DNA from 2 places in the Streptomyces sp. NPDC047515 genome. Region 1 is predicted to be linked to the other one. Evidence: riboswitches for the same ligand, from Rfam matches in the RefSeq annotation. Region 1 holds a riboswitch; the other holds the start of a gene.
The links. Region 1 has a riboswitch for cobalamin ahead of ABZ826_RS34695 (ABC transporter substrate-binding protein). Riboswitches for the same ligand answer to the same signal wherever they lie in the genome.

Region 1 (7,496 bases):
TCCCCGTGCTGTTGCCGACGAACCCGGTGTGCCGGGGCAGTTCCGTGCCGGAGACGGCGAGGTCCAGCTCCGGGAAGCGGGTGAACAGTTGTTCCAGGGCGATCGTGGCTTCCATCCGGGCGAGCGGCGCTCCCAGGCAGTAGTGCGGTCCGTGGCCCAGCGAGAGATGCCGGGCCGCGGTCGCCCTGGCCGGTCTGGTCACGTCGAAGAGGTCCGCATCGGGCCCGTGCGCGGCCTTGTCCCGACCGGCGGCCGAGTATCCGGCGAGCACGGGTGTGCCCTGGGGGACGACAGTCCCCCCGATGGTGAGGTCACGGGTCGGATAGCGGAACGGGAAGTAGCTGACCGGGCTGTCCCAGCGCAGTGTCTCCTCCACCACGTCGGCCCACCGCGCCCGGCCGGACCTCACCAGGCCGAGCTGGTCGGGGTGGGTGCACAGGGCCCGTACGGCGTTGGTGACGAGGTTCAGCGTCGTCTCGTGTCCCGCGACGATCATCAGGAGCAGAGTGCCGATGAGCTCCTGCTGACCGAGTCGGCCACCGCCTTCGTCACGGGCGGCGATCAGGGCGCTGGTCAGATCGTCGCCCGGCTGCTCCGCGCGGGCGGCGGCGACCGCTGCGAGCAGGGCCACCAGCTCCCTGTTGGCGGCGATCGCCTGCTCGGGGCCGGTGTCGGTCGCGACCACCTGGCTCGAAAGGCGGTGCAGCCGGTCCTGGTACCGGGCGTCGACCCCGAGGAGGTCGCAGATGACGCCCATCGGCAGCGGCAGGGCGAACCGGGCGCGCAGATCGACCGTGCCGTCGTCCTCGGCGGCACGGTCGACGCCGTCGAGCAGTTCGGCGGTGACGGTCTCGATCCGCGGCCGCAGTGCTTCCACCCGCCGTGCGGTGAACGCCTTGCCGACCAGTGAGCGCAGCCGCCGGTGGTCCTCGCCGTCGGCCGTCGTCATGCCGCGCACGGTCGCGAATGTCTTCAGCGGCCAGCCGTCGGGGATGCGTCCCTCGGCCAGCTCGGTGAAGTGGCGTGCGTCCTTGGCCACGTCGGGGTGGGCGAGGAACTCCTTGAGCGCCTCGTGCCCGAGGACCGCCATCCCGGCCACGTCGCCCGGAAGCACGACGGATGCCACGGCCCCTCGGGCGAGCAGCCCGGCGTTGTCCGCGTGCGGGCAGCCGCCGGCCGGGTCCATGCGGTACGGGGTGCTGGTCAACGGGGACTCTCCTGAGGTCGTCGGCCGGTGGGCGGTACCCGAGGGCGATGGGGCGGCAACACGTTCGATTACGCCGATCCTAGGGGCGATGCCGTCGACGGGAAGGGGTGTTGCCTCAACGGGGACACCTCGGTATGCGAACGGGGCCCTGCTCGGTAGCGTCATGCGGCGGCACACCGGGCACTGCGCGGATTCGCGGTGCGGCGGCACGCCCGGCGCGACGCGCGGACGCCGGGTATCGGGTCGACCGTCCGCGGTCGCCCGGAAACGTGCGGTGCCTCGACGCATGTCCGGCCGCCGCGTGGGTGGCGCGCACAGCGCATGCCCACCACGCCTCCACACCCACCCGATTGGCCTAACACGGGAGCGGCGTGCGCACCACCGTGACGGGCGGCCAGCGCCGAGGCGCCGAGCATGCGGGGGACGGGCTCCGCAGGTGGGGAGGTTGCAGCGTCCATCCGGGTGAGGCGCGATGGAAATCGGACGCGCCTCCCCTGATGGACCCAGCCACAGGACGCGCCCAGGCGAGGAGGATCGGTCATGGGAGCCGCTGACGGTTTCACGGATTCCGGAGAGCTCGACGGCCTGACGGTGTACGACAACACCGGCGAGAAGATCGGCAGTGTGGGCCGGGTGTATGTCGACGACAACACCGGCCGCCCGGACTGGATCACGGTGAAGACCGGCCTGTTCGGCATGAAGGAGAGTTTCGTGCCTCTTGCGGGGGCTCGTCGTGTGGGCTCCGACCTGCACATCTCGCATCCGAAGGACCGCGTCAAGGAAGCCCCCCGGGTGGACGCGGACGCGCATCTGTCGGTCGCGGAGGAGGAAGAGCTCTACCGCCATTACGGCCTGGCCAGAAACACCACCGCCAGGCTCAGTGGCCGTGCGGACACCGGGAGGACGACGTCCGGGACCGGCACCACGGCCATGGGCGCGGCAGGAGCCGCCGGAGCCGGGGCCAGGGGCGACGCCGGGACCCCGGCACCCGGCACCCCCCGGGCCACCACGTCGCGGACGAGCGGCCTGGCCGGCGCGGGCACCGGTACGGGCGCGCGCGGCGACGCCGGGACGGCCGGCACGGCCCGTCCCCTCGTCGGCGCCGGGGCGGGTTCCGAGCGGTCCGCCGCCGACCTGGGCGGCAAGGAGGAGCTGATCCGCTCCGAGGAGCAACTGCTCGTCGGCACCGAGGAGTACGAGAGCGGCAAGGCCCGCCTGCACAAGTACGTCGTCACCGAGAACGTCACCAGGACGGTTCCGGTGACGCACGAAGAGGTGCGGGTGATTCGTGAACCCCTGCAGCCCGGCGAAAGGGCGGCGGCGGGGCGCTCGGACATCCGTGAGCAGGATGTCGAGGTCACCCTGCATGCCGAACGTGCCACGATGCGCAAGGAGACGGTGCCGGTCGAACGGGTCCGCATGGAGACCAAGAGGGTGACCGAGCAGAAGGAGATCTCCGCCGAACTCCGCAAGGAGCAGATCGACTACGCCGACAGCAAGGGCATCGGCGACAAGGACATCGGTGGCAAGGACGCGGGCGGCGAGTTCGGCCGGGGACGCCACCGCTGACCCCCGCACACCGTGGCGTACCGCCACGGTGCAACCGCGAGTGAGGGGCGGACCCGTGTGTGCCGGGGTCCGCTCTCTCGCCGTCAGTGGCCGGGGCGCCCGGGCACGAAGCGCACCGACGGCCGCCCGTCGGGGCCGTCCGGAGCGACCCGCGCGCTGACCCGGTAGACGTCGGCGATGAGTTTCTCGGTGATCACGTCCGAGGGGGTTCCGGCGGCCACCACACGCCCCTGCTTCATGACGACGATCCGGTCGCAGAACATCGCGGCCAGGTTGAGGTCGTGCAGAGCGATCACACCGGTGAGGGGCAACGAGGCGATCAACGACATCAGTTCCAGCTGGTGCTGGATGTCCAGGTGGTTCGTCGGCTCGTCGAGCAGCAGTTCACGCGGTTGCTGGGCCAGTGCGCGCGCGATCTGGACCCGCTGCCGCTCACCTCCGGAGAGGGTGTGCCAGGACTGGTCACCGCGGCCGGCGAGACCGGTGCGCTCCAGGGCCTCGCGCACCGCTTCCTCGTCCTCCCGGCCGGGCGCCGCCCAGGCCCTGCGGTGCGGGATGCGGCCGAGTCGCACCACATCCAGGACGCTCAGCTCGACCTGGGTCACGGCGTGCTGGTCGACCACGGCGACCCTTCGGGCCACCGTTCGGCGGCCGATCTCGTCGAGCCGCCGGCCGTCGAGGGTGACCACGCCCGTCTCCGGGACGAGGACTCCCGCGAGCACCCGTAGGAGAGTCGACTTGCCGGACCCGTTCGGCCCGATCAGCCCGACGGTGGCGCCGGGCGGCGGGGCGAGGTGGACCCCGTCGAGTACGAGCCGGCCGCCCGCCTCCCGGCTGACCCGCTCGGCCCGCAGCCCCGGGGTGACTCCGCCCGTCATGTGATCCTCCGGGTGCGGTAGAGGACCAGGACGAACGCGGGCACGCCGATCAGGGCGGTGACGACGCCCACCGGCACCTCCTGCGGGTCGAGGACCGTCCTGGCCAGGGTGTCGACCCAGACCAGGAAGACGGCCCCGGCCAGGGCGGTGAGCGGGAGCAGCCGCCGGTGCCCGGAGCCCGCGAGCGCACGGGCGGCGTGCGGCAGCACCAGACCGACGAAACCGATGGCGCCGGCCGAGCTGACGAGCGCGGCGGTCAGCAGCGCGGTCGTGCACAGCAGCACGATCCTGGTGCGCGCGATATGGACGCCGAGCGCGGCGGCTGCCTCCTGGCCGAACGCGAAGGCGTCGAGTGTGCGGGCGTGTCCCAGGCAGATCAGCAGCGTCACCACGAGAACGGCGGAGCAGATCCACACATCGATCCAGCCGACTCCGCCGAGCGAGCCCAGCAGCCAGAACAGCACCCCGCGGGTCTGCTCGGCGTCGGCGGAGGTCATCACGACGAAGGAAGTGAGTGCGGAGAACAGCTGCATGGCCGCGACACCGGAGAGGACGACCCGGTCGGTCGTGCCGCCCAGGGTGTGGCTGAGCAGCAGGACGAGGGCGAACGAGCACAGGGCGCCGATGAACGCGCCGGTCGAGATCGACACCGCTCCCCCGCCGACACCGAGGACGACGACCACGACCGCGCCGGTCGACGCACCGGAGGAGACGCCGAGGACGAACGGGTCGGCGAGCGGGTTGCGCAGCAGGGACTGCATGACGGTGCCGCACACCGCGAGCCCGGCACCGCACACCGCGGCGAGCAGGGTGCGCGGCATGCGCAGGTTCCAGACGATGCCGTCCCGGATCGGCGTGAGCCGTGACCGGCCCCAGCCGAGGTGGGAGGCCGTCGTGGACCAGACGTCGGCGACGGAGATACGGGCGGGGCCGATGGTGACGGCGATCGCGACGGACAGCACGAGCAGCGCGATGCCGCAGGCCCACAGGATTGCGCCGCGCAGCTTCCGCGGGCCCGTCGCACCGCGCGCGCCGGCCGCGGAGGTCCGTGACGCCTGCGGGGCCGCGGCGCGTCCGGTGTCCGTCATCCCGCGAGCCCGAAGGCGCGCAGCCCGGCGGCGACGCGTTCCACACCCTCGACCGTCCGGATGGACGGATTCATGGCCTGGCCGCTCAGCAGGACGTAACGCCGGTGCCTGACGGCGTCCATGTTCTTGGTGACGGGGTTGGACTCCAGGAACTCGATCTTCTTGGCGGCGCTCTCGGCGGTCTGTGCCTTGCGGGTCAGGTCACCGATGACGAGGACGTCGGGGTTGCGGTCGGCGACGGTCTCCCAACTGATCTGGGGCCATTCGTCCCGGGTGTCGTCGAAGACGTTCTTCGCGCCGAGTTCCCGGGTGATGATGCCGGGTGCTCCGCAGCAGCCGGCCAGGTACGGGGCCTTGGAGTCGGAGAACCAGTAGAGGAGGGTGGCGTCGGAGGCGTCGACGCCGTCGGTCGCCTTCTTGACCCGGGCCCGCAGTTGCGCCACGAGCCGGTCGCCGCGCTCGGCCACGCCGAACACCCCAGCCAGTTCGCGCACCTCGTCGTAGACGCTGTCCATGGTCAGCGGCTCGGTACGGGCGCCGTCGCCGCTGCCGCTGTTGTCCTTGCCGGTGCAGTCGGCGGGCGAGACATAGGTGGGGACCCCGAGTTCCTCGAACTGTTCGCGCGGGGCGACGCCGCCCTTGGCGAGCGTCGACTCGAACGACGCGCTGATGAAGTCGGGTTCCTGGTCGAGGACCTTCTCCGAGGAAGGCCGGTTGTCCGCGATCCTCGGGACCCCGGCGTTGGCCTTCTCCAGACCCTTCATCACCGGGTCGGTCCAGGTCGCGGTGGCGGCCAGCCGGTCGGCGAGGCCGAGGGAGAGCAGGATCTCGGTCGATCCCTGGTCGACCGATACGGCGCGGTGCGGTGCGGATTCGACGGTGACGGTGCGTCCGCAGTTCTTCAGCGTCACCGGGTATCCGTCGATGAAGCCCGACTTCGCGGCGGGGTTTCTCGCTCCGCCGCCGCATGCGGTCAGCAGGACGAGTCCCGCCGAGAGCACGGCCATGGTGCGGACAGAGCTGGATATGGACGGCACGGAGTCCCTCTGCGTCTCTGGGCCCATACGCGGAGCCCGTTGTACGGCGTCCTGCGCCCGGTACCGGACCGCAGGTGCCAGCAGGTCTTCGGACTCGGGTTCCTGCGGACGGGACGCCTTCCCAGGGCACCCGAGGGTGCTCCCAGTGGCCGTGGCCCCGCCCGTCCCCCTCACCGCTGCGCGTCAGTTCCGGATTTTCACCGGATTCCCTGACTCCTTCGTGGAGTTCGACTGGCTCCGGCAAGCTATCACGGGCCTCTGCGCAGCTCACGGGCGGTGTGGCAGGTGGTGCGCCGGGCCGTTTCCCGTCGCACCACCTGCCTGGTGCCTACGGGCGCTGAAGAGCGATCACGGCGTTGTGTCCGCCGAACCCGAAGGAATGACTGACGGCACGCCGGATGGGCTGCCGCAGCGGAGACTTGGTGACGCAGTTGATGTCGAATTCGGGCGCCGGGGCGTCCAGATTGGCGATCGGCGGCACGACTCCGCGTTGCAGCGTCAGGACGGTCAGTCCGGCCTCGATCGCCCCGGCCGCCCCCATGCAGTGTCCCAGGACGCCCTTCGAGGCGGTGACGGGCGGCCGGTGCGGGTAGACCCGGGCGATGAGGGCGGCCTCGGTGGCGTCGTTGACCGGAGTGGCCGTGCCGTGTGCGTTGACGTGCTCGACGTCCTTTGCCGCCCAGCCCGCGTCGCGCAGCGCGATCTCCACCGCCTGCCGGGCCACCGCGCCGGACGGATGCGGACTGATGGGATGGTGGGCGTCGGTGGTGGCCCCGGTGCCCGCGACCAGCGCCCGCGGTGCCGCTCCTCGGGCACGGGCGTCGTCCGCCCGTTCCAGCACCATGACGGCGGCGCCCTCGCCCATGACCAGCCCGGCCCGGTCGGCCGCGAAGGGCCGGCACTGCCCGGCAGCGTCGCCGTCCCTCCGGGCCCCGGCCCCGGACCGGGCGAACCCGGCCATGGCGGCCGGATAGACGATCGACTCGGTGGCTCCGGCGATCGCGATGTCGCACTGGCCGGTGATCAGCAGATCGCGGGCGACGGACAGGGCCGTGACGCCGGACGAACAGGCGGTGCACGGCGCCATACTGGGACCGGTGGCCCGCAACTGGATCGCGATCTCGGCCGCCGGCATGTTCGGAATGGTGAGCAGGATGCCCGACGGCGAGGTGGCGTCGGGTCCGAGCCGGTCGAGCACGACGGCCTGCTCGGTCAGTGAGGCGGAGCCCCCGCTGCTGGTGCCGACGACCACCGCGACCCTGCCGCCCTCCCACTCGGCCGGGTCGAGCCCGGCATCGGCGACCGCCTCCCGGGCGGCGAGAACGGCGAACTTGGTGTACCTCCCCATCCGGAACGAGGTGCGGCCACCGATCACGCCGTCCAGATCGATTCCGTCGACGGTGCAGGCGAAGTCGATCGCGCAGCCTTCGAGCGCCGCGACGGTACGCACCGGTGAGATTCCGGCACACACACCTTTCCAGGTGGATTCGGTGTCGTTGCCGACCGGGGTGATCATGCCCAGGCCGGTGACGGCGATGACGGGCCTGTTCATCGGGCGTTGCTCATCGGTGCCGCGCCGCTCGCCGACGCCCCGCCGCCGGCCCCGTCGATGAATCGTGTGATCTCGGCCAGGGTGGCTCCCTTGGGGAGCCTGTCGAAGTCTCCCCGGCCACCCAGCGTCTCCCTGATGAGCACGGCGAACTCGGCGACGGCGAGG
Region 2 (7,496 bases), on a different contig from region 1:
TTTGCACTGCCATGCTCGCCATCTCTTCCAACAAAGCCCTACACGGAACGGTGCGTACGACCGGGGCGGCGGGTCGGGACCCGCCGCCCCGGCGCGGGACGCGCTACTGCGGCTACTGCTGCTGGCTGAGGCGCTTGTTGAGCTCGCCCTCGACCTGCTTGGCGGCGTCGGCGGGCGACTTGCCCTGCAGGACCAGCGTCATGTAGGTCTTGATCGGGTTCGGCGGATTCTCGACCGGCGCCCACTCCGGGATCAGCGGCGTGGTGCCACCGGACTTGGCGGCGGCCGGACCGGCGGCCTCGGCTGCGGGCTGGCCCACGGTGTACTTCTGCATCGCGTCGTTCTTCGGGGACCAGCCGGCCTCCTTGATGAGCGCGCCGTCGTTCTGCTCGGAGAGCGCGATCTTCAGGAATTCCTTGGCCAGGTCCTGCTTCTTGCTGCCCGCGGCCACGGCGAGGTTGGAGCCACCGAGGAAGACGCCCTCGGGCTTGTCCGCCGTCTCACCGGGGATGGTGAAGAAGCCGATGTCGTCCTTGAGCTTCGGGTTGGCCTTGATGGCGGTGCCGGCCTCGTAGCCCATGGCGATGATGGCGCCGGTCTTGCCCTTGGCGAAGACCTCGGCCTGCTGCGGGGTGGCCTCGTCCTTGTCCTTGGGCGCCTTGGAGTAGGCCTGGTACTGCTTGTAGACGTCCATGGCCTCGGCGACCTTCGGGTCGGCCAGGTTGGAGACGTACTTGTCGCCTTCCTTCTTGACCGGCGAGACGTCCTTGCCGACGAGCAGACCGTCGAAGAAGTACCAGTTCTGGCCGGGCAGGTAGATCGGCTCGGCCTTGCCCTTCTCCTTGATGGCGTCGAACGCCTTGAAGAGGTCGGCACGGGTCTTCGGAGTCTCGGTGATACCGGCGTCCTTGAAGACCTTCTTGTTGTACATGACGACGCGGTTGCCCACGTACCACGGCAGGGCGTACTGCTTGCCGTCGTAGACGGAGGGCTGGTTGACGCCGTCGGCCCAGGCGGAGCCGATCTCCTTCTTGAGGTCACCGAGGTCGGCGAGGCCGCCGGTCTTGGCATACGCCGGGGTCTGGGTGTTGCCGATCTCCAGGACGTCCGGCGGGTTGGACTCGGAGAGGGCCGTGGTGACCTTCTGCTGAATGCCGTTCCAGTCCTGGACTTCGATCTTCAGCTTGGCCTTGGTCTTCTTCTCGAACTCCTCGGTGACCGTCTTGGTCCACCCGTCCGGGTTCGAGCCGGACATCGTCCACACGGTCAGGGTCTGGCCCTTGTACGCGTCCGGACCGGCCTTCTTGCCGCTGTCGCCGCCGTCGTCGGACCCACACGCCGCAAGGCCGATCATCATGCCCGCGACGCCGATCGCCGCGATGAGCTTGCGCTTCACGCCAAACCCTCCTCAGGGAAACTGCAACCCCGCCCACCGCGAAGACATTCGACGAGTACTGCTGGGGCTGGACCTGGTCTTTAATGGTTTAGACCAGCACCGGGAGCTTGGCCTAGACCTTTAGGGGTGTCAAGGGTGTATAAGAAGTGCACTCGCGTCCGTTATAGGACCGACACCTAAGGGAGGGCGACGAGCCGTGACCGGACCGTGCCACCATGTGAGCCGCGACAGACGGAGGAGCCGGTGACGGCAGCAACGCAGCAGTCGGGAAGGCGGGCCATGGGTGCCGACGGGGGCAGTACGGAGAACGAGACGGGCGCGGCCACGCGGACGGCACGCGTCCCGAAGTACTACCGGCTGAAGCGACATCTCCTCGACATGACGGACACCATGCCGCCGGGCACCCCTGTGCCACCGGAACGAACCCTGGCCGCCGAGTTCGACACCTCGCGCACCACCGTGCGCCAGGCGCTCCAGGAACTGGTCGTCGAGGGCCGGCTGGAGCGCATCCAGGGCAAGGGCACCTTCGTCGCCAAGCCGAAGGTCTCGCAGGCCCTGCAACTCACCTCGTACACCGAGGACATGCGCGCCCAGGGGCTGGAACCAACGTCCCAGCTGCTGGACATCGGCTATGTCACGGCCGACGACACGCTCGCCGGACTGCTCGACATCACGGCCGGTGGCCGCGTGCTGCGGATCGAGCGGCTGCGGCTCGCCAGCGGGGAGCCGATGGCGATCGAGACCACGCATCTTTCGGCCAAACGCTTTCCCGCGCTGCGCCGTTCGCTGGTGAAGTACACCTCGCTCTACACCGCACTGGCCGAGGTGTACGACGTCCGGCTGGCCGAGGCCGAGGAGACCATCGAGACCTCGCTCGCCACCCCGCGCGAGGCCGGTCTGCTCGGTACGGACGTGGGCCTGCCGATGCTGATGCTGTCCCGGCACTCGCTGGACGGGCAGGGCGAGCCGGTGGAGTGGGTGCGCTCGGTCTACCGCGGCGACCGGTACAAGTTCGTGGCACGTCTGAAGCGGCCGACGGACTGACCCCGGACGCGGCGGCCGGCTGATCCCGGCCCGCGCACTCGCACACCCGGCCGTCAACGGCCCCCGTGGACCGCATCACTCCACGGGGGCCGTTCGCCTGCCTCCGCAGGGGCCGACTCTCGCATGTTTGGCAACATTCCGAACATTCGATCCCGTTCGCGGGACCGTTGCCGGACCGCAATGCGGACAGGGGGTGACGGTGACCGGAAGCCTCCCCTAGATTTCCTGCGCATTACACCAGGTGCTCAGCGAGGGGACGGAGTCGCCGCATGCCAGCAGACCCTGAAGGAAAACCGCCCACCATCACGCCGGTGCGGGTGGTCATCGCCCTCTGTCTCGTCGCGCCGTTCGTGGCGATGCTCTGGGTGAGTTCGTACGCGAAGGTGGACCCCACCTTCATCGGCATCCCGTTCTTCTACTGGTACCAGATGCTCTGGGTGCTGATCTCCACCGCGCTCACGATGATCGCGTACAAGCTGTGGCAGCGTGACCAGCGCGCCCGCAAGGGGGGTGCGTCGGCATGAAGGACGGCGTGAACGGCGTCGCGCTCGGCGTCTTCATCTTCTTCTTCCTGGCCGTCACGGTCATGGGCTTCCTGGCGGCGCGCTGGCGCAAGGCCGAGAACGAGGCCAGCCTCGACGAATGGGGCCTGGGCGGACGGTCGTTCGGCACCTGGGTCACCTGGTTCCTGCTCGGCGGCGACCTGTACACCGCGTACACCTTCGTCGCCGTGCCCGCGCTGATCTACACGGCGGGCGCGGCAGGCTTCTTCGCCGTGCCGTACACGATCCTCGTGTACCCGCTGATCTTCACCTTCCTGCCGCGGCTGTGGTCGGTCTCGCACAAGCACGGGTACGTCACCACCTCGGACTTCGTCCGCGGACGCTTCGGCTCGAAGGGGCTGTCGCTGGCGGTCGCCGTCACGGGCATCCTCGCCACGATGCCGTACATCGCCCTCCAACTCGTCGGCATCCAGGCGGTGCTGGACGTGATGGGCGTCGGCGGCGGCGAGAACACCCACTGGTTCATCAAGGACCTGCCGCTGCTGATCGCGTTCGCGGTGCTCGCCGCGTACACCTACTCGTCCGGTCTGCGGGCGCCCGCGCTGATCGCGTTCGTCAAGGACGGGCTGATCTACCTCGTCATCGCGGTGGCGATCATCTACATCCCGATCAAGCTCGGCGGCTTCCACGACATCTTCGCCAAGGCGGGCGAGGCGCTCTCGCAGACCAACCCGAAGACCGGCAAACCGCACGGCGCGCTCGCGCCGGGCGAGGCGGGCCACTGGGGTTACGCCACCCTGGCGTTGGGCTCGGCGCTCGCGCTCTTCATGTATCCGCACTCGATCACGGCGACGCTCTCCAGCCGCAGCCGCAATGTGATCCGGCGCAACACCACGATCCTGCCGCTGTACTCGCTGATGCTGGGCCTGCTCGCGCTGCTCGGCTTCATGGCCATCGCCGCCGGGATCAAGGTGGACAACGGGCAGTTGGCCATCCCCCAGCTGTTCGAGAACATGTTCCCCGACTGGTTCGCGGGCGTCGCGTTCGCCGCCATCGGCATCGGCGCCCTGGTGCCCGCCGCGATCATGTCGATCGCCGCCGCGAATCTCTTCACCCGCAACATCTACAAGGACTTCCTGAAGCCGGACGCCACCCCGGAGCAGGAGACCAAGGTCTCCAAGCTGGTGTCCCTGCTGGTGAAGGTCGGCGCGCTCGCCTTCGTCCTGACCATGGACAAGACGGTCGCGATCAACTTCCAGCTGCTCGGCGGGATCTGGATCCTCCAGACGATGCCGGCCCTGGTCGGCGGCCTGTTCACCCGGTGGTTCCACCGCTGGGCGCTGCTCGCGGGCTGGGCGGTCGGCATGGTGTATGGCACGGTGGCCGCGTACGGGGTCGCCAGCCCGACCCAAGCGCACTTCGGCGGTTCGTCCAAGGAGATTCCCGGCATCGGCGAGATCGGCTACATCGGTCTGACGGCGTTCGTGCTGAACGTGATCGTGACGGTGGTGCTCACCTTCGTCCTGAACGCCGTGAAGGCACCCGCCGGAATCGACGAGACCGCCCCGGGCGACTACACGGCCGACGCGGGCGACCCGGACGTCCAGGTGGAGCTCCCGCCGGCCACGGCCGGAGCGCCGGGCGGCGGCCACTGACGACCGCTCCGACACCGGCCGACGGCCCGTCGAGCCCCCTTCTGCGGGGCGCGGCGGGCCGTCCCTGCGGATGGGGCCGGACGGCCCCGGAGAGGGCCGCACAGCTCGTTCTGTGGGCTTGACCCGAGTCGGCCGACACAACATGTGGGGGCTGCCTCATCGGGCGGCCCCCACATGTATGCTCATGCTCGCTGTCGCCGCAGGGGAATCCGGTGCGAATCCGGAACTGTCCCGCAACGGTGTGTTCGGTGCGCTTTTGCGCACCCCCGAGTAAGTCCGAGGACCTGCCGACAGCGCATCCGGCTCGACCGAACCGGATGCCAGACGTCCGGGCCTCGCGGATGGGCCGGTGGACGCCGTACGGAGTGCTGCCCCGCTCGGGCCCGCCTCTGCCCGGCTGCCCCCCGTTCCCCGCCGGCCCCGAGCCGAGCGAGGGAGAGCATCACGTGACCATCGCGCCAGCCGATCCGGCTTCAGTCGCCGTGTCCGAAGCGGCCGAGTCCGAGGGGACCGCACACGACGGACCGGGGACCGCACTGCTGCGGACCCTGACCGACCTCACCGTCGATCTGCCCGACACCGACCCCGGTCGTGTCGCCGCCGCCGCGCTGCGCGGACGCAGCGCCCGGTCGGACGAGGCCGAGCTGCGCTCGCTGGCCACCGAGGCCGCCGCGGGGCTGATCTCCGAGGACCCCGCCTACTCCCGGCTCGCCGCCAGGCTCCTGACCCACGCCATCGCGGACGAGGCGGCCGGCCAGGGCGCGGTCTCCTTCTCCGCGTCCGTCGCCGTCGGACACCACGAGGGCCTGATCGCGGACCGTACCGCCGAGTTCGTCGCGCTGCACGCGGACGCCCTCGACGCGCTGGTGGAACGCTCGCTCGCCGCCGGCGCCGACGACCGGTTCGGCTACTTCGGGCTGCGGACCCTGCACAGCCGCTATCTGCTGCGCCACCCGCACACCCGCCAGGTCATCGAGACGCCCCAGCACTTCATGCTGCGGGTCGCGGCCGGGCTCGCCGAGAACGGTTCGCGGCGCGCTCTGGACGAAGTGGCCGCGCTGTACGGGCTGATGAGCCGGCTCGACTATCTGCCCTCCTCGCCGACCCTGTTCAACTCCGGTACCCGGCACCCGCAGATGTCCTCCTGCTACCTGCTGGACTCCCCGCTCGACGAGCTCGACTCGATCTACGACCGCTACCACCAGGTGGCGCGGCTCTCGAAGCACGCGGGCGGCATCGGGCTCTCGTACTCCCGCGTCCGCGCCCGCGGTTCGCTGATCCGCGGTACCAACGGGCACTCCAACGGCATCGTGCCGTTCCTGAAGACGCTCGACGCCTCCGTCGCCGCGGTCAACCAGGGGGGCCGCCGCAAGGGCGCCGCCGCCGTCTACCTGGAGACCTGGCACGCGGACATCGAGGAGTTCCTGGAGCTGCGCGACAACACGGGCGAGGACCAGCGGCGTACGCACAACCTCAACCTGGCGCACTGGATCCCGGACGAGTTCATGCGCCGGGTCGACGCGGACGGCGAGTGGTCGCTGTTCTCGCCCGCGGACGTGCCCGAGCTGGTCGACCTGTGGGGCGACGACTTCGACGCCGCGTACCGGGCCGCCGAGGCCAAGGGGCTGGCCCGCAAGTCGATGCCGGCCCGCGAGCTGTACGGCCGGATGATGCGTACCCTCGCGCAGACCGGCCAGGGCTGGATGACGTTCAAGGACGCTTCCAACCGGACCGCGAACCAGACCGCCGAGCCGGGCCGCGTCGTCCACTCCTCGAATCTGTGCACCGAGATCCTCGAAGTCACCGATGACGGCGAGACGGCCGTCTGCAACCTGGGTTCGGTCAACCTCGGCGCGTTCGTCGCCGAGGGCACCATCGACTGGGAGCGGCTGGACGCCACCGTCCGGACCGCCGTGACCTTCCTCGACCGGGTCGTCGACATCAACTTCTACCCGACCGAGCAGGCCGGCCGCTCCAACGCGAAGTGGCGCCCGGTCGGCCTGGGCGCGATGGGTCTGCAGGACGTCTTCTTCCAGCTGCGGCTGCCGTTCGACTCCCCCGAGGCGCGCGCTCTCTCCACGAAGATCTCCGAGCGGATCATGCTCGCGGCGTACGAGGCGTCCTGCGAGCTCGCCGAGCGGTCGGGCCCGCTGCCGGCCTGGGCCGAGACGCGTGCCGCGCGCGGGGTGCTGCACCCCGACCACTACGACACGGAGCTGAACTGGCCGGAGCGCTGGGACGCGCTGCGCGCCCGCGTCGCGAAGAGCGGCATGCGCAATTCGCTGCTGCTCGCCATCGCGCCCACGGCGACGATCGCCTCGATCGCGGGTGTGTACGAGTGCATCGAGCCGCAGGTCTCCAACCTCTTCAAGCGCGAGACGCTCAGCGGTGAGTTCCTCCAGGTCAACGCGTATCTGGTGGAGGAGCTGAAGCAGCTCGGCGTCTGGGACGCGCGGACCCGCGAGGCACTGCGCGACGCGAGCGGCTCCGTGCAGGGCTTCGCCTGGATCCCTGAGGACGTGCGGGCGCTGTACCGCACGGCGTGGGAGATCCCGCAGCGCGGACTGATCGACATGGCGGCGGCCCGTACGCCGTTCCTCGACCAGAGCCAGTCGCTGAACCTCTTCATGGAGACGCCGACGATCGGCAAGCTCTCCTCGATGTACGCGTACGCCTGGAAGCAGGGGCTGAAGACGACGTACTACCTGCGCTCGCGCCCGGCGACCCGGATCGCCCGTGCGGCCTCCGGCCGGACCGCGGCCAGCGCCCCCATCCCCGTACAGCAGGCTTCGACGCCCGACGCCGACGCGATCGCCTGCTCCCTGGAGAACCCCGAGTCCTGCGAGGCCTGTCAGTAATGAGCTCCACCAACTCCGAGAAGTCCGCGCTCGTCAAGAA

Region 2: another riboswitch for cobalamin. It lies ahead of ABZ826_RS02550 (ribonucleoside-diphosphate reductase subunit alpha); the one in region 1 lies ahead of ABZ826_RS34695 (ABC transporter substrate-binding protein).

What each region holds. Positions count from the first base shown of each region.
Region 1 is NZ_JBEYTM010000072.1:17,768-25,263, reverse strand. It holds gene ABZ826_RS34715 (cytochrome P450) at 1-1,186, opposite strand, end outside; gene ABZ826_RS34710 (PRC and DUF2382 domain-containing protein) at 1,748-2,776, shown strand; gene ABZ826_RS34705 (ABC transporter ATP-binding protein) at 2,860-3,654, opposite strand; gene ABZ826_RS34700 (iron chelate uptake ABC transporter family permease subunit) at 3,651-4,742, opposite strand; gene ABZ826_RS34695 (ABC transporter substrate-binding protein) at 4,739-5,779, opposite strand; cobalamin riboswitch at 5,841-6,030, opposite strand; gene ABZ826_RS34690 (beta-ketoacyl-[acyl-carrier-protein] synthase family protein) at 6,108-7,331, opposite strand; gene ABZ826_RS34685 (acyl carrier protein) at 7,328-7,496, opposite strand, start outside.
Region 2 is NZ_JBEYTM010000002.1:248,557-256,052, forward strand. It holds gene ABZ826_RS02530 (extracellular solute-binding protein) at 113-1,396, opposite strand; gene ABZ826_RS02535 (GntR family transcriptional regulator) at 1,676-2,440, shown strand; gene ABZ826_RS02540 (DUF3311 domain-containing protein) at 2,710-2,964, shown strand; gene mctP (monocarboxylate uptake permease MctP) at 2,961-4,598, shown strand; cobalamin riboswitch at 4,770-4,905, shown strand; gene ABZ826_RS02550 (ribonucleoside-diphosphate reductase subunit alpha) at 5,045-7,456, shown strand; gene ABZ826_RS02555 (ribonucleotide-diphosphate reductase subunit beta) at 7,456-7,496, shown strand, end outside.